DNA from 3 places in the Pseudomonas sp. B21-054 genome. Region 1 is predicted to be linked to each of the others. Evidence: riboswitches for the same ligand, from Rfam matches in the RefSeq annotation. Region 1 holds a riboswitch; each other region holds the start of a gene.
What was found. A riboswitch is a leader RNA that binds a small molecule or an ion and turns the genes downstream of it on or off. The one in region 1 is predicted to bind cobalamin.

Region 1 (4,972 bases):
AAAAAAACAGCGCTTCCCCTCAGGAAGAAGCACAGTTTTTTCTAATCGGCACCATGGCCTCGCCCGACAATCCGACTAGAACAGATAGCCTATGTAAATCGCAGCGCCACCACCGGCCTGCAAGCCAGCGTTCATCCCGGCCATGACCACCGCCCCCTTGGCCGACTTCGCCAACCGCTGGTTGACCAAGGTAGAAGCGATGAGCGAGGTCGCCGGGTTGGCACTCAGTGCCATCGACAACGCCAGCAACTTGGGATCAAGCCCGAACAACAGCGCCGTGGCCGAACCACCGATTCCCAGGCCCACCCCTACTTCGGTGTACATGCAAGGCCCGGTGATGTCATCACTGGTCAGGTCGCGACTGACCAACGCATCGCTGACAAACACCTTGCCGGTGCTGGGAAAAGCCTCCGCGGCCCCCGCTCCACCGACGCTCTTCCCCTTGATCTGGATATTGATCTTGCCGAAACGCGGCAGCCGCGCGCCAAATCCGACACCCACCCCGACGCCGCCGTAGCGGTAGCTGATGTCCTCGCCCTCGGGCGAACGCAGGATGATCGAACCGCCACTGCCCGCCACCATGACCACAGTCAGGCCACCGCCGCTGGCGGTCTGATACTGCCAGCGACTTTCGTTGACCGGGATCGGGATGTTGTTGCTCATACCTTAAAGTCCTTTATGTGAATGAACCGCACCGCGACCGCGCTGCCGGATAGCCTTTGCCAGACCGACAAGCGTGAACACCAGACCGATAAGCCCCAGGACTCCGGAAGTGCCCCACAGCGCGGCCGAGTCATCGACGATGGCGCTGTTGGCCGGCTGCTCGGGCAGGTAATGCACCCGCACCGGCTGACCCTGCTGATAGCCGAAGATGAAGCCGCCCTGGGGGTAGGAGATTTTTTCACCACTGCTCGTGGTGAAGGCGATTTCAGGATGCGAACCGCCGGCATTCAAGTGGCTGACGATGCCATCGGCGGTCTGTGCGCTGTCGAGAAACTCGCGTCGCTCAAGCGTGAGATTGATGGCAATGCTCAACAAGCCGATACCAATCAGGGCGAACAGCAGGCCCAGCAATATCTTCCCGATGTGTGATGGGGTGTCGTTGGCCATGGCTTGTCTCAGTGTTCGTCCGTGAAGAGGGCCGTCAGGATAGCAAGAAGCGGCACGATGCCGCATCTTCAGAAAATCATTCCCGCAATCGTACGACGCCAGGAGAAGGCCTCTTAGCGGTGAGTGGTGATAAACACCCTGATCGACTACCATGCCGACCGTCGGTTCCCCCACGGGACTAATAGGGAATCCGAGATGCCTCGCACGGCATCAAACGGAACTGCCCCCGCAACTGTAGGTGCTGAGCCTGCTCCTCAATGGCCACTGGGATCACCCCGGGAAGGCTGGAGCCAGGCGCTGACGCATCAGTCAGGAGACCTGCCGGCCAAGTCTATCACTAACCGGCGGGGTGTCCGGGAAGGACATCCTTGCGCTGCTCGTCACTGGGCCGATCGGCACTTCAGTGCTTTAGCGGCAGCGTTCAACGATGTGTTTCCAGTCCGTCCCCTGCCCCGTGTACGGTCAACTGGAGATTGCATCATGCTGCTGCCCCGCCTTGCTCCCCTCGTCATTGCCCTGGGTGTGCCGAGCCTCGCCCATGCGGCCCCGACTCACTATCCCCTGACCCTCGAGAATTGCGGCAGCACGCTGACCTTTGAGCAATCACCCAGCCGTGCCGTGACCATCGGCCAGGCCGGCACTGAAATGCTCTATGCCATGGGGTTGAGCGACAAGGTGGTCGGCACTTCGCTCTGGTTCAACGATGTGCAGATGAAATACCAGGCGCAGAACGACAAGATCGAACGCCTGGCCGATAACGAGCCGAGCTTCGAGGGGGTGATCGGCAAACGTCCGCAGCTGGTGGTGGCGGAACTGGAATGGACGGTCGGACCGCAAGGCGTGGTCGGTACCCGCCAGCAGTTTCACGAACTGAAGATCCCGACCTACTTGATGCCCTCCGATTGCGAGGCCAAGGATAATCTGGTCGGTGCGGATGGCACGCGGCTGGAGGCGTTTCGCATCGACAGCATCTACAAGAGCATCAGCCAGCTGGCTGAAATCTTCGACGTACAAGAGCGCGGCCAGCAGTTGAACGCTCAACTCAAGGACAGCCTGGCGAAGTCTATCGCTACGGTGCAGGCCAAGGATCTGAAGCAGACGAGCGCGCTGTTCTGGTTCTCCAGCGCCAGTCTGGATATCGATCCCTATGTGGCTGGGCACAAGGGCGTTCCTGACTTCATGCTCAGTACCCTGGGCGTGCGCAACGTGATCGAGTCCGACGAGGAATGGCCGACTGTCGGCTGGGAAACCATCGCCAAGGCCAACCCGACCTTCCTGGTCATTGCCCGCATGGACCGCCGACGCTTTCCGGCTGACGACCATGAAAAGAAGCTGCAATTCCTGCGCAGTGACCCGGTGACCCGCAATATGGACGCGGTGAAAAACAACCGCATCATCATTCTCGATGCGATGGCCATGCAAGCCAGCATCACGATGTTCGACGGCCTGGAAACCCTCGCAACGGCCATCAGCGGCTACGACCTGCCGAAATGACTTCGACGCTGATTCGAACGTTGCTGGCATTGGTCACGCTGCTCCTGGCGGTGATTGCCGGTGTGACCATCGGTGAAACGAGCATTGAGCCTAGTGTGGTGTTCCAGGTGTTGGCCAATAAACTGTGGGCCGCCGGTTATGCCCTCGACCCGATAGATGAAGGCATCGTCTGGAACTACCGCCTGACCCGTGCGCTGGTAGCGGCGGCTTGCGGTGCGGGCCTGGCGACCTGCGGGGTGATCTTGCAATCGCTATTGCGTAACCCGTTGGCCGATCCTTACCTGCTCGGCATCTCCGCCGGCGCCTCGACAGGCGCGGTACTGGTGGCGCTGCTGGGCATTGGCGCGGGGCTGATTTCGTTGTCGGTCGGGGCCTTTATCGGGGCCGTTGCCGCGTTCGCCTTGGTCGTTTTGCTGGCCCGTGCCAGCCGCTCACCCGCTGGCACCGGGCAGATCATCCTGGCCGGGATTGCCGGCTCGCAGTTGTTCAATGCGCTCACCGCGTTTCTGATTACCAAGTCCGCCAGCTCCGAACAAGCTCGCGGCATCATGTTCTGGTTGCTGGGAAATCTCAGTGGGGTCCGTTGGCCGTCGGTGTGGCTGTCGGTGCCCGTGGCATTGATCGGTCTTGCGGTGTGCCTGTGGCATCGGCGGGCGCTGGACGCCTTTACCTTTGGCGCCGACTCGGCCGCCTCCCTTGGCATTCCGGTACGCCGGGTGCAATTTCTGCTGATCAGTTGCGCGGCACTGGTGACAGCGGTGATGGTATCGATCGTTGGCTCCATCGGTTTCGTCGGGTTGGTCATTCCCCATGCCGTGCGTTTGTTGCTGGGTACCCGGCATGCGCGCTTGTTGCCGGCGAGTGCGCTGGGTGGCGCGGTGTTTCTGATCGCCGCCGACGTCTTCTCGCGAACGCTGATCAAAGGCCAAGTGATCCCGGTCGGCGTCATCACGGCATTGGTGGGCGCTCCAGTGTTCGCGTTGATCCTGATCGGTCGGAGAAATGCCCGATGAATGCCGTCACCTCTGTCATTGGCGAATCCGTGCTGAGTTGTTCCGGCCTCGGGTTCCATGTGCGCGACGCCGAGCTGTTGCACGATATCCACCTGGACATCCGTCGGGGCGAAACCCTGGGCCTCGTCGGGCCCAACGGTTCGGGAAAATCCACACTGCTCAAACTGCTGGCGGGCGTGCGTACGCCCAGCCGGGGCGACATTCAGCTCAACAACCAGCCCCTCAAGACGCTGGCACGGCGAACCGTCGCGCAGACCCTGGCCGTGGTTGAGCAACAGGCCGACACACTGGATGCGATCAGCGTGTTCGACGCCGTTGCGTTGGGCCGAACGCCATGGTTATCGGCCTTGAGTCCGTGGTCACACGAAGACGCGGCCATCGTCCAGCAGGCGCTGTGGGACGTCGATGCGGCGCACTTGAAAAACCGCACCTGGCACAGTCTGTCCGGCGGTGAACGCCAACGTGTTCACATCGCTCGGGCCCTGGCCCAACGTCCGCAGATTCTATTGCTGGACGAACCGACCAATCACTTGGATATCCAGCATCAGCTCGCCATTCTAAAAGTGGTGCAAGCGCTACCTGTCACGACGGTCATCGCCCTGCATGACCTGAACCAGGCGTTGACCTGTGACCGCCTGGCGGTACTGGAACGGGGTCGGCTGGTGGCCCTCGGCAAACCTCTCGAGGTACTGACCCCGCAACGCTTGCAGGATACGTTCGGCGTGCACGCCCATTACCTGATCGACCCTTTCGACGGTGCGCAGATCCTGCGATTTCGTTCCGTTTGAGTGAATCTCAGGGTTCGGAAAAAACCGAACCCCAGGCAAGTGCAGGGATTCAGCCAAGCGACGGGGCGAGCCCGGAAGATAAAGCCGACACATTGGCCCGCGCCGCGTGCAGTTTTTTGTAGCTGTCGATCAGGCGCAGGTGTCTATCGAGGCCCTCCAGTTTCATGCTGGTCGGCGTCAAGCCATGGAAGCGTACGCTGCCGTCCACCGAGCCGATCGCGGCATCCATCCGTTCGTTGCCAAACATCCGGCGGAAATTGGCCTCGTAGTCTTCCAGTTCCAGGTCTTCGTCCAGCTTCATCTCCAGCACCACATTCACGGCCTGGTAGAACAACCCGCGCTCCACCGTGTTGTCGTTGTACTGCAAGAAGGTTTCCACCGCTTCCTTCGCCTCTTCGAACTGCTGCAAGGCCAGATAGATCAGCAGCTTCAACTCCAGGATCGTTAGCTGGCCCCAAGCCGTGTTGTCATCGAACTCGATGCCGATCAAGGTGGTGATGTCGGTGTAGTCGTCCAGCTCGCTTTCCACCAGACGCTCGACCAGCGCTTGCAGTTCGTCTTCGTCCA
Region 2 (4,972 bases), 1.2 Mb from region 1:
ACCGATGACATGGGGCACCAGCAACGTCGCCACGCCGAGCAACTTGAGCAGCCAATGCTTGCCGAAGGCGATCAGCGCAATGCCCACCGCCGTGGACGCGGCGGTGCCGATCCACCACATCTGCCGCTGGGCCAGGTCGGCCGCTGCGGTGCCGGGCAATTCCGGCGGCAGGCCAAGGGTGGGTGCCAGGACGAAGGTGGCATAACCGGCCAGGCCCCAGAGCAGACCCTGGGAGGTGCGAGTCGGTGCGCGCAAGGTGTACAGGCCCGCCAGCATCAGGGCGAAACCCACCGCGACCACCAGGTTGCCACCGGTGGTGGACAGCACGCGCTGCCAGCCATCTTCCGGTTCCCAGGCCTCGGCATCATGGGTGTGGGCAACGCCGTCGGCGTGTTCATGGACTTCAGCGGTTGGGGCCTTCTCAAAGGTCTCGGCCTGCAGAATCAGCGGCGATACCCAGAAACTTTGCAGGAGGGTCAGCAGCAGGGCGGCCAGCAATCCGCTGAAACCGGCAGTCTGGGCGATACGCTTGATCATGTCGTCAGGTCTCAATGGCACGGAAATGCGGCGCTGTGACGGGTATCGTGGGCGGCGTTGTGCACCGCTTCGATGTGGGAGAAACCGGCGAAATAGACCAGGCCGGCACCCAGGATCGAAGCGAAGATCGCGGCGCTCAGGCGTTGGCTCAGGGTGGTGGTGCTGCTGGCGGTGCGGGCGGTGCTGCTGATGGTCGACATGGCGCTTCCCTCTGTTTTTGTTCCATGGGGGATGCGAGCGCAATGAGACCCCGGGCCAAAGACCGCCAAGGTTCGAACAGCGCCCGCCCACCGCGGGTTTGTTGATGCTTGAGTCATGGGCCGGTCTCCGGGCTCGCGAGGGGCAGAGGCTGGGCCTTGCCTGCAAGCGTCACCTTCCCATGGGCCCTTGTAGCAGGGCAGACACAGTGGCTCAGACGCTTCGCTCGCTTACCGTTGCGGGGGCAGCACCGGACTGACGTGGCCTTGAAGTAAAGCACACGATTCACCGGTTTCCCGTTTCACCCTGTGAAGGGCACCCGTAACTAGGCGCACAGGAGAGCATGGGCGGGGCGGGGCCGTCAATGCACAGGGGGCCGCTGCGCAGCCCATCGCGAGCAAGCTCGCTCCCACAGAGGGCTGCGGGATCCAATGTGGGAGCGAGCTTGCTCGCGATGGCGGCGGCAAGGACACCGCAGAACTTACTTGCGGACATTGACCCGTCTCCACACCCTGCGTAGCCTTGCGCCTTCGAGGTTCTTCGGCCTGCGCCGAAGCTAAGAAGGGAACGCGGTCCAAGCCGCGGCTGCCCCCGCAACTGTGAACGGTGATGTTTCTGCAAGGCCACTGTGCATACCCTTTTATCCGGGTTGCGCGGGAAGGCGCAGCAATTGCCAGTCGAATGACTGGCCCACCGTCAGCCAGGAGACCTGCCTCGACACAGATTCTCACTACAACCGGGCGGGGTGATCCGGTGGCGAAATCTTCCGCGCGCGCCTGTGCCAGCGGTTGTCGTCCCGTTTGCCCGCCACCTTGCCAAAGGGCATCCGATGAAAACACTGGCCAAACTCCCCGTCACCATCGTCACCGGTTTCCTCGGTTCGGGTAAAACCACCTTGTTGCGGCACATGCTCGACAACGCCCAGGGCCGGCGCATCGCCGTGATCGTCAACGAGTTTGGCGAACTGGGCATCGACGGCGAGATCCTCAAGCAGTGCTCCATCGGTTGCACCGAAGAAGAAGCCAACGGCCGCGTCTACGAACTGGCCAACGGCTGCCTGTGCTGCACGGTGCAGGAAGAGTTCTTCCCGGTAATGCGCGAGTTGGTGGCGCGGCGCGGCGACCTCGACCACATCCTCATCGAAACTTCCGGCCTGGCCCTGCCCAAGCCGCTGGTCCAGGCTTTCCAGTGGCCGGAAATCCGCAGCGCCTGCACCGTCGATGCGGTGATCACCGTGGTCGACAGCCCGGCCGTGGCCGCTGGCACTTTCGCAGCCTTCCCCGACCAGGTCGATGCCCAGCGCAAACTCGATCCGAACCTGGACCACGAATCACCGCTGCATGAGCTGTTCGCCGATCAGCTGGCCAGCGCCGACCTGGTAATCCTCAACAAAGCCGACCTGATCAGCCCTGAAGACCTGGCCAAGGTTCGCCTGGAAGTCGCCGAAGAGCTGCCGCCGGCGGTCAAGGTCATCGAAGCCAGCAGCGGTCGCCTGCCACTGGAAGTACTCATCGGCCTGGGCGCCGGCTCCGAAGAACACATCGACGGCCGCCATAGCCATCACGATCACCACCATGACGGCGACGATGACGACCACGATCATGACGCCTTCGATTCCATTTCCATCGAGCTGCCCCAGGCTGACGAGAGCCTGCTGCTGGACGCGCTGACGCAACTGGTGGTCCAGCACGGCGTGCTGCGGGTCAAGGGTTTCGCGGCGATCCCGAACAAACCGATGCGCCTGCTGATCCAAGGCGTTGGCACGCGATTCGACAAGCATTTCGACCGTCAGTGGGGCGCCGAGGAAGCGCGGGTGACCCGCCTGGTGCTGATCGGCCAGGCGCTGGACGCGGCGCTGCTTGAAGCGCAGTTGCGCGCAGCCCTCAGCGCCTAAGCCATGCACCTGCTCAGGACCCAGCCCGGCGGTTTCGTGTCGGATGACAACATTGCCGACCTGGGGCAAACCCCCGCCGAGCTGGTGATCCTGTGCAGCGGCGACTCCAGCCTGGCGCTGCTGGCCGAAGCGGCGAAGCAGTTGCCGGGTGATTATCCCGAGTTTCGCCTCGCCAACCCGATGCAGGTGCAGAACCACGCCTCGGTAGACCTGTACTTCGAAGACGTGCTGCGTCACGCCAAGGTCATTCTGTTGTCGCTGCACGGCGGCATTGGCTATTGGCGCTACGGCATCGAGCGCCTGATGGACCTGGCCGGGCGCGGGGTGACGCTGATCCTGGTGCCGGGGGATGATCGTCCGGACCCGGAACTCAGCGACCTGAGCAACGTGCCCTTCGAAGACCGCGACCGGCTCTGGCAGTTCTTGCGCCAGGGCGGACTGGGCAATGCCCTGGACCTGTTTCACAACCTGGGCAGCCAATGGTTCGGCCGCGATTATCCCTGGGCCGAACCACAAGTCCTGCCGCGCACGGCGATCTACCATCCCGGAAAAAGCAACGCCAGCCTCGACGATTGGCAAGCCGACTGGCAGGCCGGACAACCGGTGGCGGCGGTGTTGTTCTATCGCTCCCACTTGCAAGCGGCGAACACCGCATTCATCGACGTATTCTGCCAGCGCCTGCAAGCGGCGGGGCTCAACCCGTTGCCGATTGCCGTGGCGAGCCTCAAGGAGCCCGGTTGCCTGGCGCTGGTCGAAGACTGGCTGGATGCGGTGGAGGCCGGGGTGATCCTCAATACCACCGGCTTCGCTCAATCCAGCCCGGAGGCGCCGCATTTGCGGCCGTTCCGCCGCAACATCCCGGTGATCCAGGCGATCTGCGCCCAGGACAACGAACCGGGCTGGCGCGCCAGCGAGCAGGGCCTGGGCCCGCGAGACCTGGCGATGCACATTGCCTTGCCGGAGCTGGACGGGCGGATCATCAGCCGCCCCATCAGTTTCAAGGACCTGGCCTGGCGCAGTGAGCGCAGCCAGAGCGACGTGGTCTGCTATCGGGCCGTGCCGGAACGCATGGATTTCGTCGCCGAACTGGCCCGGCGCTGGACAACATTGGCGCGTTTGCCCAACGCAGAAAAACGTGTGGCATTGATTCTCGCCAACTACCCGACCCGGGACGGTCGCATCGGCAATGGCGTCGGCCTGGACACCCCGGCGGCGGCGTTGAACATCCTGCGGGCCATGCAGGCCGAGGGCTATCCACTGCCGGCCGAACTGCCGGCGAGCGGCACTGCGCTGATCCAGCAGTTGCTCGGCGGCGTCAGTAACGACCTGGACAGCCTCGACCTGCGTCCGTGTCACCAGAGCCTGGCCCTCGATGCCTACCTGGCCATGTTCGACGCGCTGCCCGAGGCCAATCGCCAAGCGGTGCTGGAGCGCTGGGGCACGCCCGAGAACGATCCGATGTTCCGCGACGGTCGCCTGATGGTCGCCGGCCTGCGCCTGGGCCTGACGTTCGTCGGCATCCAGCCGGCGCGGGGTTATCAGGTCGACCCGAGTGCGGTGTACCACGACCCGGACCTGGTGCCGCCCCACGGTTACCTGGCGTTTTATTTCTGGTTGCGCCACACCTATGGCGTCCACGGGGTGATCCACGTCGGCAAGCACGGCAACCTTGAGTGGCTGCCGGGCAAGGGCGTCGGGCTGTCGGAGAACTGCTGGCCGGACGCGCTGCTGGGGCCGCTGCCGAATATCTATCCGTTCATCGTCAACGACCCGGGCGAGGGCGCCCAGGCCAAGCGTCGCACCCAGGCGGTGATCATCGACCACTTGATGCCGCCGCTGACCCGGGCCGAAACCTACGGGCCGCTGCGTAACCTCGAGCTGCTGGCCGACGAATACTACGAGGCGCAATTGCTCGATCCGCGCCGCGCCCGGGAGCTGCAACGGGACATCCTCAACCTGGTGCGCGAGACGCACATCGACCGCGAGCTGCAACTGGATGCCGGCCTCGACAGCGATGCTGACGCCGCGATCTGGCTGCCACGCCTGGACACGTACCTGTGCGACTTGAAGGAGTCGCAGATCCGCGACGGCCTGCACATTTTTGGCGAATCGCCCAGCGGACGGCTGCGCATCGACACCCTGCTGGCGTTACTGCGCATTCCCCGGGGCGACGGTAAGGGCGCGCAGTCGAGCCTGCTGCGGGCGTTGGCCAAGGCGTTCGGGCTGGGTTTCGATCCGCTGGATTGCGCCCTGGCTGAGCCTTGGGCGGGTGATTGTCCCGAGGCCTTGCGTCGGGTTAGCGCCGAGCCTTGGCGCACCGCTGGCGATAGCCGTGAGCGTCTG
Region 3 (4,972 bases), 540 kb from region 1:
TAGGCGAGGGCCGTTTCGTCCATGCGCCGGCCACCGGTGGCACGGTCAAGCTCGACAGCCTGTCCAAGGCCTATTGGCAGAAGGCTTACCTGGGCGCCAAGCGGGTGCTGCAGCCGGAACATCTGGCGCGTAATCCCTGATGCGAAGGTTCAGGCCCGCGCAAATCTGTGGCGAGGGGATTTATCCCCGTTGGGCTGCGCAGCAGCCCTAAAGCCTGAAATCCCTAGTTTTCAGGCCGATCGCATCCAAACCGCTATCTTAGGGGCTGCTTCGCAGCCCAGCGGGGATAAATCCCCTCGCCACAAGAGAGTGTGACCAGCACTATCTGGCAGACACCCGCCAAATCTTGTTCCCCACATCATCAGCCACCAACAACCCACCCTGTTTATCGATCACCACGCCCACCGGCCGGCCCAGGGCTTTTTCGTCGGCGTTCAGGAAGCCGGTGAGCACATCCACGGGTTGTCCCACCGGTTTGCCGCCGGTGAACGGTACAAAAATTACCTTATAACCACTGTGGGGCTTACGGTTCCAGGAGCCGTGCTGCCCGACGAAAGCTCCTTCGGTAAACGGCGCGGGCAAGCGGCTGCCTTCGGCGAAGGTCAGGCCCAGCGAGGCGGTGTGAGGGCCGACAGCGTAGTCCGGGGCGATGGCCTTGGCCACCAGGGCCGGGTTCTGCGGCTCGACCCGGACATCGACGTGCTGCCCGTAGTAGCTGTAGGGCCAGCCATAGAACGCGCCGTCCTTGACCGAAGTAATGTAGTCCGGCACCAGGTCGCTGCCGATCTCATCCCGTTCGTTCACTGCCGTCCATAGGGCGCCGCTGCGGGGTTCCCAGGCCAGGCCGTTGGGGTTGCGCAGGCCCGAGGCAAAGATACGGTGGCTACCGCTGGCGCGGTCCACTTCCCAGATGGCGGCGCGGCCCTCTTCGGCCTCCATGCCGTTTTCCGCGACGTTGCTGTTCGAGCCAGTGGTGACGTACAGCTTGCTGCCGTCGCGGCTGGCAATCACGTTCTTGGTCCAGTGATGGTTGAGCGTGCCGCCCGGCAAGTTGACGACCTTGGTTGGCTGCGCCTTGATCTGCGTGTCACCGTCCTTGTACGGGAAGCGGATCAGTCGGTCGGTGTCGGCCACATACAGGTCATTGCCCACCAAAGTCATGCCGAACGGTGAATTGAGATTTTCCAGGAACACCGTACGGGTTTCGGCGATGCCGTCGTGATTGGCGTCGCGCAACAGCGTGATGCGATTGGGGCTGGGCACGCCGGCACCGGCGCGGCCCATGACCTTTTTCATCACCCAGCCACGAATGCCCTTGCCATCGTCCGGCTTGGGCGGGGCGTTGGTTTCGGCCACCAGCACATCGCCGTTGGGCAACACGTAGAGCCAGCGCGGGTGATCCAGCCCTTCGGCGAACGCGCCCACCTGCAGGCCCTGGGCCGGGGTGGGCTTGGTGCCGTCCGGCCAGCCGATTGCTTCGGCGATGTTGACGGTAGGGACCAGGGTCTTGTTCGGTTCAGGCAGTTTCGGTGCAGGTCCGGTGCCGTCGGACACTTGCAGCGTGGAAGACTCGCCACAAGCGACAAGCCCGGCGGCAAGGGCGACGATCAGAAGGTGTGGTGGCTTGAGCATGCTGGCTTCCCTATGAGTGCATGTAGTTACTCATAGAGAAGCGTAGACGCGCGATGGTTCAACTGCGGGTAGGCCAGTCTGCCAGGCAAAACCTTGTGGGAGCGAGCTTGCTCGCGATGGCGGCGTGACAGTCAAGATTGATGTTGCCAGGTGCACCGCTCTCGCGAGCAAGCTCGCTCCCACAGTTCTTGAATGAGTCAGCCGTGGGTCTGTTTGAACAGCACGGCGATGCCGGGGTGATAGAAGCCGGCTTCATTACGCAACTTGCGGTAGGCGTAAGGAAAATACCAGGCCACGGCGCAGGTATTTTCCTTCTGCAGGTCGTCGATCATGTCCTGCAGTTCTTCGGGCGTAGCGCTCTGCTGGGCTTTTTGCGGCGAGACGAACAGGCAGCCCAGCTTCAGGTCGCTGGCGTAGCTGATGCGCTTGGCATCGCTGGTGGCTTCCGACAGCGGTTGGGTCAGGTTCAGGTTGTTGACCTTGGGCCAGCGTTGGGTGGCCTGGATGAAGGCGCGCTCCTCGGTACTGGCGATAAGCAGATCGGCGCAGACGTTGCGTTCGCCTTCTTCGTTCTGCTTGCGGGTCGGCGCGTTCTGCAGCGTGACCATCTCGGCCATCCAGGCGGCCGCCGACAGCAAGCTGAGGTTGGCTCGTTCATCGAACCAGTAAGGCGTGTCGTTATCTCCGCGCACGGCGTTGTAGCGGTCGATACAGTCAAACCAACGTTCCAGCACCGGGCGCAGGAACTCCAGTTTTGGATTGCTGATGATCATGCCTTGCATGTCTTGCCCTCTTGTTCTTGTGATATCGGGGTGTAATGTCGCTTTGATATCACTTCCCGTAGCGTGACACAAGATTGACGTCATTCCATTGATCCCGGCCAATAACCAGTGCTGGGCCCGTGGCGGCTTTAATTGACGCTCCACCCCCAACCCTCTAACCTTCGCCGCTTGTTTCAGGTGCTCTGTGACTTGAGTTCGACAGAGTGAAACAGGGAAGCCGGTGAGTGCACACGAACCCGGCGCTGCCCCCGCAACGGTAAATGAGTCAAGGTTGCCTACAGGCCACTGTGTCCATGGACATGGGAAGGCGCGCAACCCGGCATCGCGCCGCTCATGAGCCCGGAGACCGGCCTGATTCAACCAACGGCATCACGGTGGGCGATGCCAGGCTTGCTGCCGTCTTTTTTTGTGCCCCGCCCGCCGTTATCCAATCCCAACGGAGAGCTCCCCATGACCGACACCCCTGATCGCGACGAACGCCACTTGGCGCGCATGCTGCGCAAGAAAGCCGTGATCGACGAGCGCATCGCCAACTCGCCGAACGAGTGTGGCTTGCTGCTGGTGCTGACCGGCAACGGCAAGGGCAAGAGCAGCTCGGCGTTCGGTATGCTCGCCCGGGCCATGGGGCATGGCATGCAATGCGGCGTGGTGCAATTCATCAAGGGCCGCAACAGCACCGGCGAAGAATTGTTTTTCCGCCGCTTTCCGGAACAGGTGCGCTTTCACGTCATGGGCGAAGGCTTCACCTGGGAAACCCAGGACCGCCAGCGCGACATCGCCGCCGCCGAAGCCGCCTGGGCGGTATCGCGCCAATTACTCAGCGATCCCTCCATTGGCCTGGTGGTGCTCGATGAACTCAACATCGCCCTCAAGCACGGCTATCTCGACCTCGATCAGGTCCTCAGCGATCTGCAAGCACGCCCGCCGATGCAACACGTGGTGGTGACCGGTCGCGGCGCCAAGCCGGAAATGATCGAGCTGGCCGACACCGTCACCGAGATGGGCATGATCAAGCACGCGTTCCAGGCCGGTATCAAGGCGCAGAAAGGCGTCGAACTGTGAGCGACGCCGTCATGTCGTGCCGCCACTGCCCAGCGGTGTTGATCGCCGCCCCGGCCTCGGGGCAAGGCAAGACCACCGTTACCGCCGCCCTGGCCCGCTTGCATCGCAACCAGGGGCGCAAGGTGCGCGTCTTCAAGTGCGGCCCGGACTTCCTCGATCCGATGATCCTCGAGCGTGCCAGCGGCGCGCCGGTCTATCAGTTGGACATGTGGATGGTTGGCGAGCAGGAAAGTCGTCGGTTGTTGTGGGAAGCCGCCGCCGAAGCGGACCTGATCCTGATCGAAGGAGTGATGGGGTTGTTCGACGGCACTCCGTCCAGCGCTGACCTGGCCCGGCATTTTGGCGTGCCAGTGCTGGCGGTGATCGATGGCACGGCCATGGCCCAGACCTTCGGCGCCCTGGCCCTGGGCTTGGCGCGTTATCAGCCGGACTTGCCGTTCGCTGGCGTATTGGCTAACCGGGTAGGCACCTTGCGCCACGCGCAGTTGCTCGAAGGCAGCCTGACCGAAGGCCTGCGTTGGTATGGCGCGCTGTCCCGGGAAACCGGCATTGAATTACCCAGTCGCCACCTCGGGCTGGTCCAGGCCAGCGAGTTGAACGACCTCGACCTGCGCCTCGATGCGGCGGCCGAGGCCCTGGCTGGCAGTTGCGAAGTGGCACTGCCGCCAGCGGTCGAATTCGCCGCGCCCGAGGTGATCAATCCGCCGCCATGGCTCGACGGTGTGCGCATCGCCGTGGCTCGGGACGAAGCGTTTGCCTTCACCTATGGCGCGAGCCTGGATCTGCTGCGGGCCATGGGCGCGCAGTTGAGCTTTTTTTCGCCAATCCATGACACTGCGCTGCCCGAAGCGGACAGTCTTTACCTGCCCGGCGGTTATCCGGAGCTGCACCACGTAGCGCTGGCCCGGAACGCGCCGATGCTGGCGGCGATCCGAGCTCACCATGCAGCCGGTAAACCGTTGCTGGCCGAATGCGGTGGCATGCTGTATCTGCTGGATTCGTTGACCGACGTCGAGGGCACCCGCGCCGAACTGCTGGGCTTGCTGGCCGGTGAGGCGCAGATGCAAAAGCGCTTGGCGGCCCTGGCCCTGCAAGCGGTGGATTTGCCGGAAGGCACCCTGCGTGGGCACACCTATCATCATTCGCTGACCAGCACCGAGGTTGAGCCGATTGCCCGTGGCCATAGCCCTAATGGCGGACGCGGTGCGGAGGCGGTTTTCCGGCAAGGGCGAATGACGGCTTCTTATGTGCACTTTTATTTTCCGTCTAATCCCAGGGCGATTGCCGCGCTGTTTGCGCCTGATCTTGAGGCCGCCTTCGCGAGCAGGCTCGCTCCCACATTTGATCACCTAAACCCTGTGGGAGCGGGCTTGCTCGCGAAAAGACCATGACCGACAACGCCTTCCCCCAGGCCGAACGCGATGCGGTCTACCGCGCCATCGCCGAGCGCCGTGACATGCGCCACTTCAGCGGCGGCACGGTGGAACCGGCCTTGC

Region 2: it holds a riboswitch for cobalamin, as region 1 does, so the genes downstream of both, cobW (cobalamin biosynthesis protein CobW) here and LOY70_RS24910 (ABC transporter substrate-binding protein) in region 1, are expected to answer to the same signal.
Region 3: it holds a riboswitch for cobalamin, as region 1 does, so the genes downstream of both, cobO (cob(I)yrinic acid a,c-diamide adenosyltransferase) here and LOY70_RS24910 (ABC transporter substrate-binding protein) in region 1, are expected to answer to the same signal.

What each region holds. Positions count from the first base shown of each region.
Region 1 is NZ_CP087204.1:5,741,539-5,746,510, forward strand. Features, by position in the region: gene LOY70_RS24900 (hypothetical protein) at 76-663, opposite strand; gene LOY70_RS24905 (DUF3592 domain-containing protein) at 667-1,110, opposite strand; cobalamin riboswitch at 1,256-1,451, shown strand; gene LOY70_RS24910 (ABC transporter substrate-binding protein) at 1,591-2,604, shown strand; gene LOY70_RS24915 (FecCD family ABC transporter permease) at 2,613-3,617, shown strand; gene LOY70_RS24920 (ABC transporter ATP-binding protein) at 3,614-4,405, shown strand; gene LOY70_RS24925 (OsmC domain/YcaO domain-containing protein) at 4,455-4,972, opposite strand, start outside.
Region 2 is NZ_CP087204.1:4,586,672-4,591,643, reverse strand. Features, by position in the region: gene LOY70_RS19780 (CbtA family protein) at 1-537, opposite strand, end outside; gene LOY70_RS19775 (CbtB domain-containing protein) at 549-737, opposite strand; cobalamin riboswitch at 838-1,073, opposite strand; cobalamin riboswitch at 1,252-1,467, shown strand; gene cobW (cobalamin biosynthesis protein CobW) at 1,565-2,629, shown strand; gene cobN (cobaltochelatase subunit CobN) at 2,633-4,972, shown strand, end outside.
Region 3 is NZ_CP087204.1:5,199,243-5,204,214, reverse strand. Features, by position in the region: gene LOY70_RS22515 (C40 family peptidase) at 1-140, shown strand, start outside; gene LOY70_RS22510 (PQQ-dependent sugar dehydrogenase) at 322-1,632, opposite strand; gene LOY70_RS22505 (hypothetical protein) at 1,830-2,414, opposite strand; cobalamin riboswitch at 2,573-2,784, shown strand; gene cobO (cob(I)yrinic acid a,c-diamide adenosyltransferase) at 2,865-3,476, shown strand; gene LOY70_RS22495 (cobyrinate a,c-diamide synthase) at 3,488-4,867, shown strand; gene bluB (5,6-dimethylbenzimidazole synthase) at 4,864-4,972, shown strand, end outside.